One region of the Dechloromonas sp. ZS-1 genome, then DNA from elsewhere that is predicted to be linked to it. Evidence: riboswitches for the same ligand, from Rfam matches in the RefSeq annotation. Region 1 holds a riboswitch; each other region holds the start of a gene.
What was found. A riboswitch is a leader RNA that binds a small molecule or an ion and turns the genes downstream of it on or off. The one in region 1 is predicted to bind cobalamin.

Region 1 (4,958 bases):
AGCTGCGTCGTCAGGCACTGATCGAGGACTTCAAGCAGGGTCGCACCCCCGGTACGCAATCGGGCGTGCACGCCGCCCCCCAGACCGGTGTGCGCGGCATCCCGGTACGGATTCCGGTGGTCAGCCGCTGAGTCCGACGGTCAACGTCCGTTCAGGCAGCAAAATGCCCGGCACAAGCCGGGCATTTTTTTGGCCGGTATCGGCGCGGGCAGCACATCTTCCGCAGGGCGGTTTAGCTGGGCGGCGGGAGATCGCAGGCCGGCGAGGCCTGCGCCCGCCTGTGCTCCAACACGCTTCAGGCTGCGACCAGATCGCGCCTCAGGCGGTCGGCGCGCCCAGGCCCTTGGTCGCCATCACGCGCTGGGTCAGGGCTTCGAGGTTGGCTTGCGCGTCCTCGGCGGCTTCCTGCATTTCTTCAGCACTGAGCGGGCGGGACAGCGGTTCCAGTTCAATGCGCTGGATGTTCGGGCATTTGGCGACGATGCCATGCAGGATGCTGTCGACCTTCTTCTGGCCCAGACCGAAGAGCACTTTTTCCAGGACGAAGAGGCGGATCAGGATGATGTCTTCTTCGTTTTTGGCGGTGGCCTGCACGGCCTCGATTTCCTTGCGGAGGTGGCCGCGTAATTTGAGCGGGGTCACGGCTTCCGGCACTTGCAGGATGGAATAGCGGTACTGGCCTTGGATCATGGTGGCAATCGCTTGAGAAACGGACAAAGACAGGATTGTCTCAAAGCGGCCGCGCCGCTAACAGCGGCAAACGGCATTTTTCTCGTCAGGTGGCGTGTTTGGCCTGGCAGTCAGGACAGCGCGTGGCCAGTTCGATCTCCTGGCAGTCAAAGCGGTGGCCGACCCGGGCCAGCTGCTGCTGAACGGTGTCGATCAAGCCGTGATCATGCAGTTCGCTGACGCTGCCGCAGCCCGTACAGACGAGAAAGAGGCCGGGCAACTGATGGCTTTCGTGGCGGCAGGCGACAAATTGGTTGAGCCGCTCGATTTTGTGCACCAGGCCCTGCTCGATCAGGAAATCGAGGGCGCGGTACACCGTCGGCGGCGTCGCATTGCTGCGCAGCGTCTTGATGCGGGCCAGCAGGTCATAGGCCTTGAGGCCGTTGTCGTGTTCGAGCAGCAGGGCCAGCACGTCGCGCCGGATGGGCGTGAGCTGGACGCCCTGATCCTTGCAGCGCAAGGCGGCACGCGCCAGGTAGTCGGCGCCGGTCTGGGCGCAGGAGGCTTCGGCAGTCATGGGCGTCATTGTAGAGGGGCGGGCTTGGTGATTACAAATGATATGTTATAACATTGCATCTTTCACCACGCATCGATCACCATGGCTTCGAACGACCGCCGCATTCCCGTGACCCTGCTGACCGGTTTTCTCGGGGCAGGCAAGACCACGCTGCTCAATCACCTGCTCAGCCAGCCGGAGATGGCGCGCACGGCGGTACTCATCAATGAATTCGGCAGCGTGGCGGTCGACCATCATCTGGTGAGCAAAATCGACGAAAACATGGTCCTGCTCGACTCCGGCTGCATCTGCTGCACCGTGCGCAGCGACCTGACGCGTAGCCTGACCGAGCTGTTCATGAAGAGTCTGCGCCGCGAACTGCCGCCGATCGAGCGTGTGATCATCGAAACCACCGGCCTGGCCGATCCGGCGCCGGTGATCTTCACGCTGATGGAAGACTTTTTCGTGGCCGACCGTTTCCGCACCGATGGCGTGGTCACCGTGGTCGACAGCACGCACGCCCTGGAACAACTGGCACGCCAGCCGGAGCCGGTCAAGCAGGTGGCCATGGCCGACCGCCTGCTGCTCAGCAAATGCGACCTGGCCAGCCCGGAACAACTTGAAGCGGTGAGCAGCACCTTGCGCCGCCTCAACCCCTCCGCCCCCCAGATCTATGTGCGGCGCGGCGAAGTCGCCCTCGCCTCACTGACCGACTGCGGCTTGTACGACCCTGGCAACAAGACAGCCGATGTCGCCAACTGGCTGGCCGAAGAAAAAGTCCGAGAAGAACGCCGCCAGGCCAACGGACATCATCACCACCACCACGATGTCGACCGCCACGATGCGCACGTCTACAGCTTTGCCCTGACCTTCGATCAGCCCTTGCAATGGGTCTTCTTTGCCGATGCCGTCCGCACCCTGCTCGACACCGTGGGCGAACGCATCCTGCGGATCAAGGGCCTGCTGAACATCGAAGGCGACCCCAAGCCGCGCGTCATCCAGTGCGTCCAGCAGGTCATGTACCCCTACGCCATGCTTGATGCCTGGCCGAGCGATGCGCCCTACAACGACCGAAAGAGCCGCCTCGTTTTCATCGTGCGTGACGTGCCGCAAGGCATGATCGAACAGGCTTTCGAGATGTTCTGCGGCGTCCGCGACAGCGGCGCACCGGCTGATCCGTGCTGATCCGCAAACGCTTCAAGTTCGAGCATGCCCATATCGTGCGCGGCTGCAGCACGCGGCGCTGCTCGCACTCGATCCACGGCCACTCGTACAAGCTCGACCTGCTGCTCGAAGCCGACACGCTGGACCACGGCCAGATGGTCTATGACTTCGGCCTCCTGAAGCAGGGGCCGAACTGGCTGATCGATGCCTTCGACCATGCCATCAGCGTCTGGGCCGGTGACGATCCGGCCTATCTGGCGGCCGCGCAGCAGTTTTCCGAGCGCTGGCTGATCCTGCCCGTTTCACCGAGTGCCGAGCAGTTCGCGCGCGTCTTCTTCGTACTTATCGACCATGTGCTGCAGCATACGCCGCACCGCAATGGCGAAGGCGCGGTGCGTCTCAACTCGGTCATCGTGCATGAAACCGAAACCGGCTACGCCCAGTGTTTCCGGGCGGATGCGGTCAACCCGGCCATGGGCCTGATTTTGCCGGCGGACGTGCAGTTCTCGCCCGCCCTCCGCGCCGACTGGCCCGCACCGCAGGCCAGTCCGGCCGCCGCCCTGCTCCACCGCCTCTTCCCCGCCCCGGCACAGCGTGCGGCTTGAGCATGGGTTGCCCATCCCGGCGGCAAAACGTATGATGCCGCCGCAGTTGTCCTTCCTGCACGGGGGGACAACGCAGTACGCCATCCAGACAGAACCGGATACCTTCCGGGTGGCGACTCAGGGTATCCACACTGCATCAGGTGCCTGTTTTGGTGACAAAACGGGTGAAACGGGAATGAGGTGCGCGCCCCCTTGGGGTTGCAATGCCTCGGCTGCCCCCGCAACGGTAAGCCAGTGCGGCTGCATCACGGTGAATCGACGATTCACCTGCCACTGCGACATGACGTGGCGTCCGGACGGACGCGCGCGGATGACGTGGGAAGGCGATGCGGCAAGACTGGCAAGCCCGGAGACCGGCCTGCTGCATTCGTGCTGTCCGAGCCATCGGTACAGCGTATGCAATGGATCGTCTGCGGGGATGCGGAGGATGACAGCGATGCGTCGACCACAGGTCGTCGCCGATCATCTTTGCGCGTGCAGACGGTCCTTTTGAGGAAAGACCATGTTGCACACTCTGCCCTACCCCTTGTTCACACCCAACCGCCTGGCGGCCGCCGTCGCCCTGGCCACGAGCCTGCCGGTTTTTGCCCAAACCACGCTGTCGACCGTCGAGGTCAGCGCTCATCGCAACGCCGCCAGCCTGCATCTCGATCAGGCCACGCCGACCGGCAGCCGCACGGGCATCACGGCGCGCGAACTGCCGGCCGCAGTCAGCACGGTCGATGCCCTGCAAATGCAGGAGCGCGGCGACTTCCAGATCCGCGAGGGGATCACCCGCGCCACCGGGATCACCGACATCGGCTCCGGCGGGACGGGGGGCTTGTCCTTCTCCGCACGCGGCTACACCGGCACCAACTCGGTCGGCATTGCCGAAGACGGCATCCGGATCCAGACCGGTGCCGGCACGCAAAACTATCCGGGCAGCGCCTGGGGCTATGAGCGCGTCGAAGTGCTGCATGGCCCGGCCTCGGTGGTCTTTGGCAGCGGTACGGTGGGGGCAACGATCAACGCCATCCGCAAGGAACCGAGCCGGACCGCCAGCCAGGAAGCCATGGCCGCCGTCGGCACCGATGGCGTCAAGCGCCTCGGGGTCGGCGCCACCGGCGGGCTGGGCGAGATTGCCAGCTACCGGATCGACGCCTACGGCACCGATATCGATGGTTACCGCGACCTCGGCCAATCCCGGGAAGCCAAGCTGATGAGCCGGCTGCGCCTGCAGCCGAGCAGCGATCTGCGCGTGGACCTGACGGCCGATTACAGCGTCAATCGCCCGGAACGCTACTGGGGCACGCCGCATGACAACGGCCGCATCCTGCCGGAACTGCGCCGCGAGAACTACAACGCCGACGACGCCGTGATCCGCTACGCCGACACGCGTCTGCGCGCCCGCGTCGAATGGCAGGTCAATGATCGCCTGAGCCTGAGCAACGAGCTGTATCACCTCGAATCCAAGCGCCGCTGGATGAACATCGAAAGCTATACGCTGAATACCGCCGCCCATCGCGTCGACCGTAGCGATTACCTGCACATCCAGCATGAGCTCGCGCAGACCGGCAACCGCCTTGAGGCCAGCCTGAAGCACGGCAGCCATCGCGCCGTGCTGGGCTGGGAGGCGGCCCGGGTAAGTTTCCGGCACATCAACAACGCCCCCTATGGCGGCAGTTCCAGCGTGAGCATCCAGAATCCGGCACATGGTCAGTGGTTCAGCCCGGATGCCACCCTGGCCAAATTCGACACCGCCAGCACCCTGCACGGCTTTTATGCCGAAGATGCCTGGCAGTTCGACGAACGCTGGCTGCTGCTGGCCGGCTTCCGTCATGACCGCGCCAATATCTATCGCGACGAACTGGTTTCGGGCACCGACTTTGGCCGCAGCCTGACCGGCAATGCCTGGCGTCTCGGCCTGACCCACTTCCTGACCCGCGATACCAGCGTGTACGCCCAGTACGCCACCGGCCACGATC
Region 2 (4,958 bases), on a different contig from region 1:
ACCGATCTGTCGCACTACCTGCCGGCACCGGCAGCCGAGGCCCAGGACGCCCGTACGCGCACCCGCATCCTCAACCTCGCGACCGATATTCAGCCGGCAGAAGCCTGCGGTGCCTATCCGCTCAATGCATTTCTGCACACGGCGCGACAACGGGATCTGCATATCGAGGCGATTCATCACTGTCATTCGGGGGATACCGGCGGCAACATGGCACGCGTTGTGGGCTATGCGGCGTTTGCGCTCTTCGAGGCAGCGCCCGCGCCGGCTCAGACCAAGCCCCCCGCCGCCGACAACGCACTCGGCATCGCCTTGCTGCAACGCGCCCGTCAGGCGATCAGCGCACAGTTACAGGGTGCGGCCTTGCCGACGGTCGACCTGCCTGAGCTCGCCCAAATCGGCGCCACCTTTGTCACACTGACCCGCCACGGCCAGTTGCGCGGCTGTATCGGAAGCCTGGTGCCACACCGCACACTCGCGGATGACATTACGCACAATGCCCTCGCCGCGGCTTTCCGCGACCCGCGCTTTGCCCCGATGAACGCGGCGGAATGGGCGGACACTCAGGTCGAAGTTTCCCTCCTGGGACCGGGCGAGCCGCTGACTTTCCGGGACGAAGCCGATGCGCGGGCGCAGTTGCGCCCCGGTATCGATGGCGTCATTCTGAGCAGCGGCTGTCATCGCGCCACTTTCCTGCCTCAGGTCTGGGCCCAGCTGCCCGATCCGGCCGACTTTCTCGCGCACCTCAAGCAGAAGGCCGGGCTGGCACGCGACGCCTGGCCGGCAGACCTGACGCTGGCACGTTACCCGGTGGAAAAATGGCGGGAAAAACGCCGTTGACCGTCGCCGATCCGGCATCGGGCATGACGGGGCCGCCGACCTCGCCGATGACCGGCGGCACCGATGCCCATCCCGCGCGCTGGTGGCATGCATTGGCGGATGGGCGCATCCAGTGCGATCTCTGTCCGCGTGACTGCCAGTTGCACCCCGGCCAGCGCGGCGCCTGTTTCGTGCGCCAGCACCAGGATGGCCGGATGGTGCTGACGACCTGGGGGCGTTCCTCCGGTTTCTGCATTGACCCCATTGAAAAGAAGCCCTTGCATCATTTTTATCCCGGCAGCAGCGTGCTTTCCTTCGGGACGGCGGGCTGCAACCTGACCTGCAAATGCTGCCAGAACTGGGATATCTCGCGCGCCCGCGACATGGATCGCCTGATGGACAGCGCCACACCCGAGGCGATTGCCAGCGCTGCCGTGCGCCACGGGGCTGACAGCGTGGCCTATACCTACAACGACCCGGTGATCTTTGCCGAATACGCGCTGGATACGGCAGAGGCCTGCCGCGCTCGCGGCATCCGTAACGTGGCGGTCACCGCCGGCTATCTCCACGCCGAACCGGCCCGGGCGTTTTTTAGCCGGATGGATGCGGCCAACGTCGATCTGAAATCATTTTCCGATGATTTTTACCGAAGTCAGTGTGGCGGCCGTCTTCAACCCGTGCTCGATGTGCTGAGCTACCTGCATCACGACACTGCATGCTGGCTGGAAATCACCACCCTGCTCATTCCCGGCCTCAACGATCGTCCGGACGAAATTCGTGCGCTGAGTCAATGGATTGCGCAAGCGCTGAGCCCGGACATTCCGCTGCATTTCACCGCCTTTCACCCCGACTGGCGCTTGCGCGACCGGCCCAACACGCCCCTCGCCACCCTGCAAGGCGCTCGCCAACTGGCGCGCGAAGCCGGCCTTCAGCATGTCTATCTCGGCAATGTGCGCGATCCGGAAGGCGGCGTGACGCACTGCCCACACTGCGCGCAAACGCTGATCCGCCGTGACGGTTATACAATTCAGGACTATGCGCTGACTGCCGACGGCACCTGCCCGCATTGCCAAACCCCGCTGGCCGGGCGCTTTGGCGCGCAACTCGGGCATGCCGGCCAGGCGTTCGGCGCACGCCGCATCCCCATTCGCCTGCAATCATGAACCGCACCCTGATTCGAAACACCCCCTTGGGTTCCCTGCATGGCAGTCTCGATCTGCCGGATCAGCCGCGCGGGCTGGTCTTGCTGGCCCGTGCGCATCATGCACCGGTCGACGCCTGGATCACGGCCAATCTCGCCGCCCGCCATTTCGCGGTGTGCAGCATGGAACTGCTGACAGCCCAGGAAAGCCGTTTTGCCGATGCCACCCAGAACGTGCCCAAACTGACCGAGCGCCTGCTGGATCTGCTCGACATGCTGCGCCACGATGGCGATACCGAGTCCCTGCCGCTGGCGATTTTCGCGTCCGGCGACGCCTCACCGGCCGCGCTCCGTGCTGCAGCGCAGCGTGACACCCAGGTCAAGGCACTGGCCTGTCATGGCGGCCTGATCGATCGGGCCGGCTTGCAGGCCCTCAAACTGCTGGCGGCACCGCTCTGCATGCTGCTCGATACCGGAGACGAGCCGGCAAAAACAGCCTCGGAGCGCGCCTTTCCCCATCTCGCCGTGGCCCATGAATGCCACCTCCTGACGCCGGGTGAAGACCCGGTCCTGCGCACCGCCGCCTGGTTCAATCTGCATCTCTCGCGCTGAAGCACGGCATTGCATCGGCATGGGCAAACATGCCCGATCCTGATACAGTGCGGGCCTCGCTACCGGGAAATACCGGCGGCGAAACCTCGCTACAGGTTCCTGGATACCCCGGTATCCAGGTGAAACGGGAACAGGGTGCGCGTTGATCGCAAAGCCCTGGCTGCCCCCGCAACGGTAAGCAGGACAAAGCAATATCATGGTGTGATTGCCTCTAGAGCAAGGCACCGGCCACTGGGTGTTACGTGTCAGATACGCCCGGGAAGGCGATATTGCCGGCATCGTTTTGAACGATGCGCCTGCCAGCCCGGAGACCGGCCTGTCGTGATCAGGTCGGCGGTCAACGGCTGCCGATGCCTTAAAACAGACCGTCTGCGGGGATGCAGAAGGCTGCGGGTGCACAAGTTCCCTTGTGTGCCGCAGTGAATGCCGGGCGGACGGTCCTTGTTGGAACAAGCTGATGATTTACCGCTCATTCACCCCCACCCTGGTTGCCGCTGCCCTAGCCTGCCTGGGCCATGCGCACGCCGCCGGCATTCCCACCTTGCAGGAAGTTTCGGTCACCAGCGGCAGCCAGAATCTGACCGGCATTGCCGACTCGGCCAGCGAGGGCACCGTTACCGCCAAACAACTGGCCAATCGTCCCTTGTTGCGCCCGGCGGAAGTTCTCGAGGTCGTGCCCGGCATGATGGTGACCCAGCACTCCGGTGACGGCAAAGCCAATCAATACTTTCTGCGCGGTTTCAATCTGGATCACGGCAGCGATTTCGCGACGCACGTGATGGGCATGCCGGCCAACATGGTGACGCATGCACACGGTCAGGGTTACATGGATCTCAATTATCTGATCCCGGAACTGATCGGCAACGTCAAATACCGTAAAGGCGTGTATGCCGCGGAGGATGGCGATTTCGCCACCGCAGGTGCGGCCCGCATCGACTATGTACGCAAGCTGGATCAAGCCTTTGTCGACCTCAGTCTGGGGCAAGGCAATTATCGTCGCCTGCTCAGCGCCGGCAGCCATGCGTTCAACGGCATGAACCTGCTCGGGGCGCTGGAAGTGGCCGGCAATGACGGCCCCTGGGATCAGGCAGAACACCTGAAGAAAACCAACGGGGTGGTTCGCCTCAGTTCGGGTACGGCAGCCAACGGTTTTGCCCTGACCGGCATGCTGTATGAGGCCCGCTGGCGCGCCACCGAGCATCTGCCGGCGCGTGCCATCGACAGCGGAGAAATCCCCCGTTATGGTGCCCTTTCCCCCAACGATGGCGGCAAGACCCACCGCTACAGCCTCTCCGGCGACTGGGCACGCACCGAGGCGGATGGCGCGCGCAAGCTCAATCTGTATGTCGTCGACTATGGTTTGAACCTCTATTCGGCCCCCTCCGGGTTCATCAGCGGCGCGCAGGGCGACCAGCACGAGCAGGCCGACCAGCGCACACTCTGGGGCGGCCAGGCCAGCCGCAGCTGGCTGCTCGGCCCGAACTGGCGGGATACCGAATTGACCCTCGGCCTGCAGTTCCGCCAGGACCGGATCGGTAAGGTGGGGCTGTACAGCACGGAGAATCGCCAACGCACCCGCACCGTCCGTGAGGATCGCGTGCTGCAGAGCAACCTGGGCCTCCATATCGACGCCCGTACGCAATGGACCGATTGGTTCCGGACTCAGATTGGCCTGCGGCATGACCAGATCCAAGCCCGCGCCACAGCGCTGGGCGGCGCCAACAACATGGAGAATGGCGGCCAGGAGGGCGCACATCAGACCAGCCCTAAACTGGGCCTGGTTTTCGGGCCATTCCAGCTCCTGGGTGAAACCGAGTTTTACGCCAATACCGGCCGGGGTTTTCATAGCAATGATGCGCGGGGCGCGACGGCACGCATCAACCCTCAGGATGGCAGTACCGCCACGCCGGTACCGCTGATCGTCCGGGCACGCGGCAACGAACTCGGTATGCGAGCGACCCCCTTGCCGGGCTGGCACAGCAACCTCAACGTCTGGCAAATGAATCTCGAATCGGAGCTTGTCTTTATCGGCGACGAGGGGGTGACGGAGCCGAAGGGGGCTTCCCGGCGTCACGGTATCGAGTGGTCGAACCATGTCGTACCGGTTGACGGCTGGATTCTCGATGCTGATCTTGCCTGGTCAAAGGCACGTTTCAAGGATGCCAATGTCGACAATGGCGGGCGCCACGTACCCAACGCCATTCCGCTCACCGCCTCGCTCGGCTTGACTGCGGATCAGGGGGGCAAGTGGTTTGGCGGCGTACGCCTGCGCTACCTCGGCGCCTATGCGCTGGAGGAGACCGGGACGCAAAAATCGACGCCCTTCCTGATGGCGAGCCTGAAAGCCGGTTATCGCGTCGACCGTAACCTGCAGTTCACGCTCGATGTG
Region 3 (4,958 bases), on a different contig from region 1:
GGTATTGGCGTCGGTGTCAAAACGCTGCCCTTGTGCTTGCAGTTCGAGGCGCCATTCCCAGGCTCCAAGCTGTTTGCCAATGCTGGCCGATCCATAGTTCTGGGCACGGCGGGCCAGGAGTCGGTGCATGGCACGATCACGCGGATCGACATGGCTGTAGCTGGCGCTCAAGTCATAGTCGGCAATTTTTCCCTCGTAGCTCAAGGTAGCCCCTTGAATTTTTGCTTCACCAATATTGATCGGGGTATTAAGACCGGACCACGAGATCAGGTCGGCAACCCGGTTCTGAAAGAGCGTCAATGAGGCACGGTGACGACCATTGTCGTACTGTATGGCCGCTTCCTGATTGATCGAGCTTTCTGGCTTGAGGTTCGGATTCCCTTGGCGGCCACTGGTGAGTGGGTAGTACAAGTCACTGAAGGACGGCGCCTTGAAGGCCGTACCCAGGCCGGCATTGGCACGCCAATGCTGGGTCAGTTGGTAGCCGTAGGCGATGGCGCCGGTTGTCTTGTCGCCAAACTGGGAACTGTTGTCATTGCGGGCATTTACCTGCAGATGGTGGCCGCCAATCTGGCCATTCCAGCCCAGGAGTAGCGAGTCAATCGTACGTTCTTCAATCGGGTACTTGCCGGTCCCCGTGACCGATTGATCGAGGCGCTCCAACGCAAATAGGGCGTTGCCGACCGGAAGCTTGAAATCATGCTGCCAGGTGTATTGGCGTTGGACAGTTTTAAACAAGCTATCAAGCGCACCATTTTTCATTGCGCGCGTTTCATCTACGCTTTGGCCAAGGCGCAGGGTGCTGGTCCAATTCTGTGTGATGGCGTTTTTGAGATACGTGCTTAAGGTCGAGATGGCCAACTGGTTTCGCCAAATGGCAGTCTTGTCTGTCGAACTGTCATAGCCACTGTCCCCGTCACTGAAGTAGTAGCTGGCGCCTGCCTCGTGGCCTTTGGCAAAGGTATAGCCAAGACTGCCGGAGAAATTGGTGTTGCTGAAGCTGTCACGGTCGCGGTTATATCCACCACTCCGTGGTGTGGTGCTATTGAACCCCCGGGTTTGGCTGTGGCCTACGTTGGCGGCATAGTGCCAACCATCCTGTCCGCCTGAGAATCCGAAGCTTTCTGTTTGGGTATCGTAAGTCCCTGCGCCTACTTCTGCGTTGAATTTAATGGGACCGTTCCCGCGGCGCGTAAAGATCTGAATAACCCCACCGATGGCATCACTGCCATAAAGGGAGGAGGCCGGACCACGAAGGATTTCAATTCGATCAATCTGATTGAGGGGGAGGCGTGACCACGCTGCCATTTCTCCCGAGGATGCCGAGCCAACGCGAATGCCATCCACCAGGACCAGCGTGTGGCCTTTGCTTGTGCCTCGCATCAGAATGCTAGAGGTGGCACCGTAACTGCCACTCGACGTCATTTCGATGCCGGGTTGTCGGGAGAGCAACTCGGTGAGCGTGGACGAACCTGCTTGCTCGATCTCTTCTCTTTCAATCACAGAGATATCAGCGAGCACTTCATTGGCACGCATGGCTTGGCGGGTTGCGGTCACTTGTACTGTATTCAGAGACGGTGCTTCTGCAGAGGCAACTTGTACGAATGCAAGGGACAGCAAGGTTGCAATTGGGGTGGGGCGAAGGGGCATGGCACTTCCTAGGCTGATGGCGACCCCGCCAGCAGCATGAGATGATCAGAGGAAGAAGTGCAGGGGAATGGGCCTTGAACCGAGCCGCGCCACCACCCCGTGGCACTTCAGCGAGTTGATCCAGGCCGGTATCCGGGCTCGCGAGTCTTGACCTGCCGCCTTCCCGGGATATGTCCCAGTGGCGTTGTGGCAGGCCCGCACTCACTTACCGTTGCGGGGGCAGCAGCGGCATGGTCGCTTGGGCGACGCACCGCTTTCCCGTTTAACTGCGTTCGGAGAGTCCGTCGGCAGCACCTGAAGCGGGCGCGATTGTACGCGTAATCACGCTGTAATGCATTATTCAATCTGTAAATTGCCGATAAACTACTTTGAGAAGAACGGCTTAGTCCTTGACCATGCAGCGATTCAACCTTTATAGTCCGCGCCATGAATACCGAACTCGAAGCGCTCGAAAGCAAGGTTGAACAGGCGATTGGCCTGATTCAACAGTTGCGTGCCGAGAACGAAGTCCTGAAGAACCAGATTGCCGCAGCCGAAGCGGAGCGCCTGCATTTGCGCCAGGCCATGACGCAGGCACGGGAACGTCTTGAGGGCCTGATGGACCAAATCCCTGAGGATGCCTGAGATGAGCGCCGAGACCAATTTCCTCGACGTCAAGATCATGGGTCGCGAATACCGCGTGGCCTGTCTGCCGGAAGAGCGTGCCGCCTTGTTGTCGGCCGTCGATCTTGTGGATGGCAAGATGCGCGAAATCGCGCAGCGGACCAAGAGTTCGATCGCCGAGCGTGTGGCGGTCATGGCGGCGCTGAACATTGCACATGAACGCCTGACCCTGATCGAAGGCAGCACACCGACGGACGGTGTTGATACTTCCGATACGAAGCGTAGAATCGAAGACATGGGAGCACGGCTGGATGCCGTGCTGGTGCCCCAGCAGCAACTGGATCTGTGATCCCGCGCTGTTGATCCCGGTACCATCCGCAGTGTGTCCCCTGCGGTGTTCGTTAAGGCCATAGATTCCTTGAACCAATGCTGATTGGCATCGGTTGCGGACCGTTGAAACCGCTGTTGTGCGCGCTCTTCGTCGAGCGTGCCTGATGCGGGAGGAAAGCAACCACTCTGAACCCCGGTTCAGGATGCCGGCCTGACGGCACCCGCGGGGGCCAATATTCAAACGGGTGGCAGATGACTCTGCCGCCCGTTTTTCATTGGAGAAAGGCGTGTCGTACTGGTTGATGAAATCGGAGCCGGATGAGGTTTCCATCGACGATCTTGCCCGCTTGGGAACGGTGCCCTGGACTGGTGTGCGAAATTATCAGGCACGCAATTTCATGCGTGATGCGATGAAGATCGGTGATCTTCTGTTCTTTTATCACTCATCGTGTGCCGAACCCGGTATTGCTGGACTGGCTGAGGTGTGTTCCGAGCCTTATCCCGATCCCACCCAGTTCGATACGGTCAACCCGTATTTCGATGCCAAATCGAAGCCGGATCAACCCCGTTGGTGGTTGCGGGACGTGCGTTTTGTCCGGAAGACGCCTTTGCTGACGCTGGCCGCGCTGCGTCTGCATCCGGAACTTGCTAACATGCGCCTCCTGGCGCGCGGCAATCGCTTGTCGATTACGCCGGTTGCGCCGAACGAATGGCGCTTCATTGTTGAGACGCTGCTCGGAATTGCGGCAGTTCAGGAGTAAATGATGAGTATCGAGTGGTTGCTCGCCTATTTGGCCTTGGGTGCATTTGTCGGATTTTTCGCCGGACTCTTGGGCGTGGGCGGAGGCGGCATCATGGTGCCGGTGCTGACGACGATGTTTGCAGCCCAGGGGTTTCCGCCGGCACAGATGGTGCACCTGGCGCTGGGTACCTCCATGGCAGCCATTGTGCTGACTTCGGTGTCCAGTCTGAGGGCGCATCACGCGCATGGCGCAGTGCGCTGGGATATCGTCAAAGGCATTGCGCCCGGCGTGCTGTTCGGCACTTTTGGTGGTACGTTCATCGCTGCTTCTGCACCGACACGTCCCCTGGCCATTTTCTTCGGCTGCTTCATGGCCTATGTCTCATTGCAGATGATCCTGAATGTGAAGCCCAAGCCTTCCCGAGCCTTGCCGGGGCCGTTGGGCCTGGCTGGTGTCGGTTCGGGTATCGGGCTGATTTCGGCCCTGGTGGCGATTGGTGGAGGTTCCCTTTCCGTTCCCTTCATGACCTGGTGCAACGTCAAAATGCAGAATGCGATCGGGACCTCGGCGGCCATCGGCTTGCCCATTGCGCTGGCCGGTGGGGCAGGGTATCTGATCAATGGTTGGTCGGTTGAGGGCCTGCCGGCTTGGTCGGTGGGCTATGTCTATCTGCCGGCACTGGTCGCAATCAGTGCGGTATCGACCTTCACGGCGCCTCTGGGGGCGCGGCTGGCACACCGTCTGCCGGTGGCTACGCTCAAGAAAGTTTTCGCCGGTGTGCTGATCTTGCTCTCGGCCAAGATGTTGCACACCGTATTGGGCGCCTGATCAGCGTGCTTTGAAGACGGGTTTGCGCTTTTCGAGGAAGGCGGCAAGCCCTTCCTTGTAGTCTTCGGTGTCCAGAAACGCGAAGGAAGCGGCTTTTTCCTCGTCGTTCAGCGGTCGACCGCTCATCAGGCGGCGAATCCACTGTTTGTGCCAACCGGCGACCAGAGGGGCCCCGTTACAGATGCGACGGGCCGTGGCGTAGGCTTCGTCTTCGACCTGTGCATCCGGCACGATGCGCGTCACCAGGCCTTTTTCATAGGCTTCAGTCGCGGTCAGGATGCGGCCTTCGAGCAGGATCTCCTTCATGACTGCCGGACCGGCGAGCTTGAGCAGCCCTTCCATTTCGCCCGGATACATAGAGAACCCGAGGCGGTTGATCGGGGCGCCAAAGCGGGCACTTTCGCCTGCGATGCGCAAATCGCACACGCCCGCAATTTCCAGTCCGCCACCGATGCATGCGCCGTTGATCAGGGCAACGGTCGGGTGCGGGCAGTCGGCAATGGCGTTCAGTGCTGCAGCGACCTGCCCGTGGTAATGCAGTGCTTGCTCCAGAGTGGCGCGGCCAGTCACAAACTCCTCCAGATCGCCACCGGCGGCAAAGGCATCCTTGCCTGCCCCTCGGATGACCAGGCTGCGCACAGAAGGATCGTCGCTGATCTGTTGAAGTATGGCGGCGATCTGCTGCCACATACCCAGATTGATGGCGTTTAACTTGCCCGGATTGTCGAGCGTGAGGGTGGCGATTTCGCCATCGATTTGAAGGTTGACCGTAGACATATCTCTTTGGAATTACGACAAAAAATG

Region 2: it holds a riboswitch for cobalamin, as region 1 does, so the genes downstream of both, AACO21_RS12300 (TonB-dependent receptor) here and AACO21_RS04550 (TonB-dependent receptor) in region 1, are expected to answer to the same signal.
Region 3: it holds a riboswitch for cobalamin, as region 1 does, so the genes downstream of both, AACO21_RS00425 (TonB-dependent receptor) here and AACO21_RS04550 (TonB-dependent receptor) in region 1, are expected to answer to the same signal.

The regions. Positions count from the first base shown of each region.
Region 1 covers NZ_JBDIYD010000002.1:361,113-366,070, forward strand. Annotated here, with positions in the region: gene AACO21_RS04525 (indolepyruvate ferredoxin oxidoreductase family protein) at 1-131, shown strand, start outside; gene AACO21_RS04530 (hypothetical protein) at 319-690, opposite strand; gene AACO21_RS04535 (Fur family transcriptional regulator) at 776-1,246, opposite strand; gene AACO21_RS04540 (GTP-binding protein) at 1,328-2,410, shown strand; gene AACO21_RS04545 (6-carboxytetrahydropterin synthase) at 2,404-2,994, shown strand; cobalamin riboswitch at 3,116-3,371, shown strand; gene AACO21_RS04550 (TonB-dependent receptor) at 3,497-4,958, shown strand, end outside.
Region 2 covers NZ_JBDIYD010000009.1:91,296-96,253, reverse strand. Annotated here, with positions in the region: gene amrB (AmmeMemoRadiSam system protein B) at 1-837, shown strand, start outside; gene amrS (AmmeMemoRadiSam system radical SAM enzyme) at 885-1,979, shown strand; gene AACO21_RS12305 (hypothetical protein) at 1,976-2,569, shown strand; cobalamin riboswitch at 2,646-2,904, shown strand; gene AACO21_RS12300 (TonB-dependent receptor) at 3,027-4,958, shown strand, end outside.
Region 3 covers NZ_JBDIYD010000001.1:82,452-87,409, reverse strand. Annotated here, with positions in the region: gene AACO21_RS00425 (TonB-dependent receptor) at 1-1,650, opposite strand, end outside; cobalamin riboswitch at 1,756-1,963, opposite strand; gene AACO21_RS00420 (hypothetical protein) at 2,077-2,274, shown strand; gene AACO21_RS00415 (cell division protein ZapA) at 2,276-2,602, shown strand; RNA gene ssrS (6S RNA) at 2,637-2,817, shown strand; gene AACO21_RS00405 (EVE domain-containing protein) at 2,871-3,344, shown strand; gene AACO21_RS00400 (sulfite exporter TauE/SafE family protein) at 3,348-4,154, shown strand; gene AACO21_RS00395 (enoyl-CoA hydratase-related protein) at 4,155-4,931, opposite strand.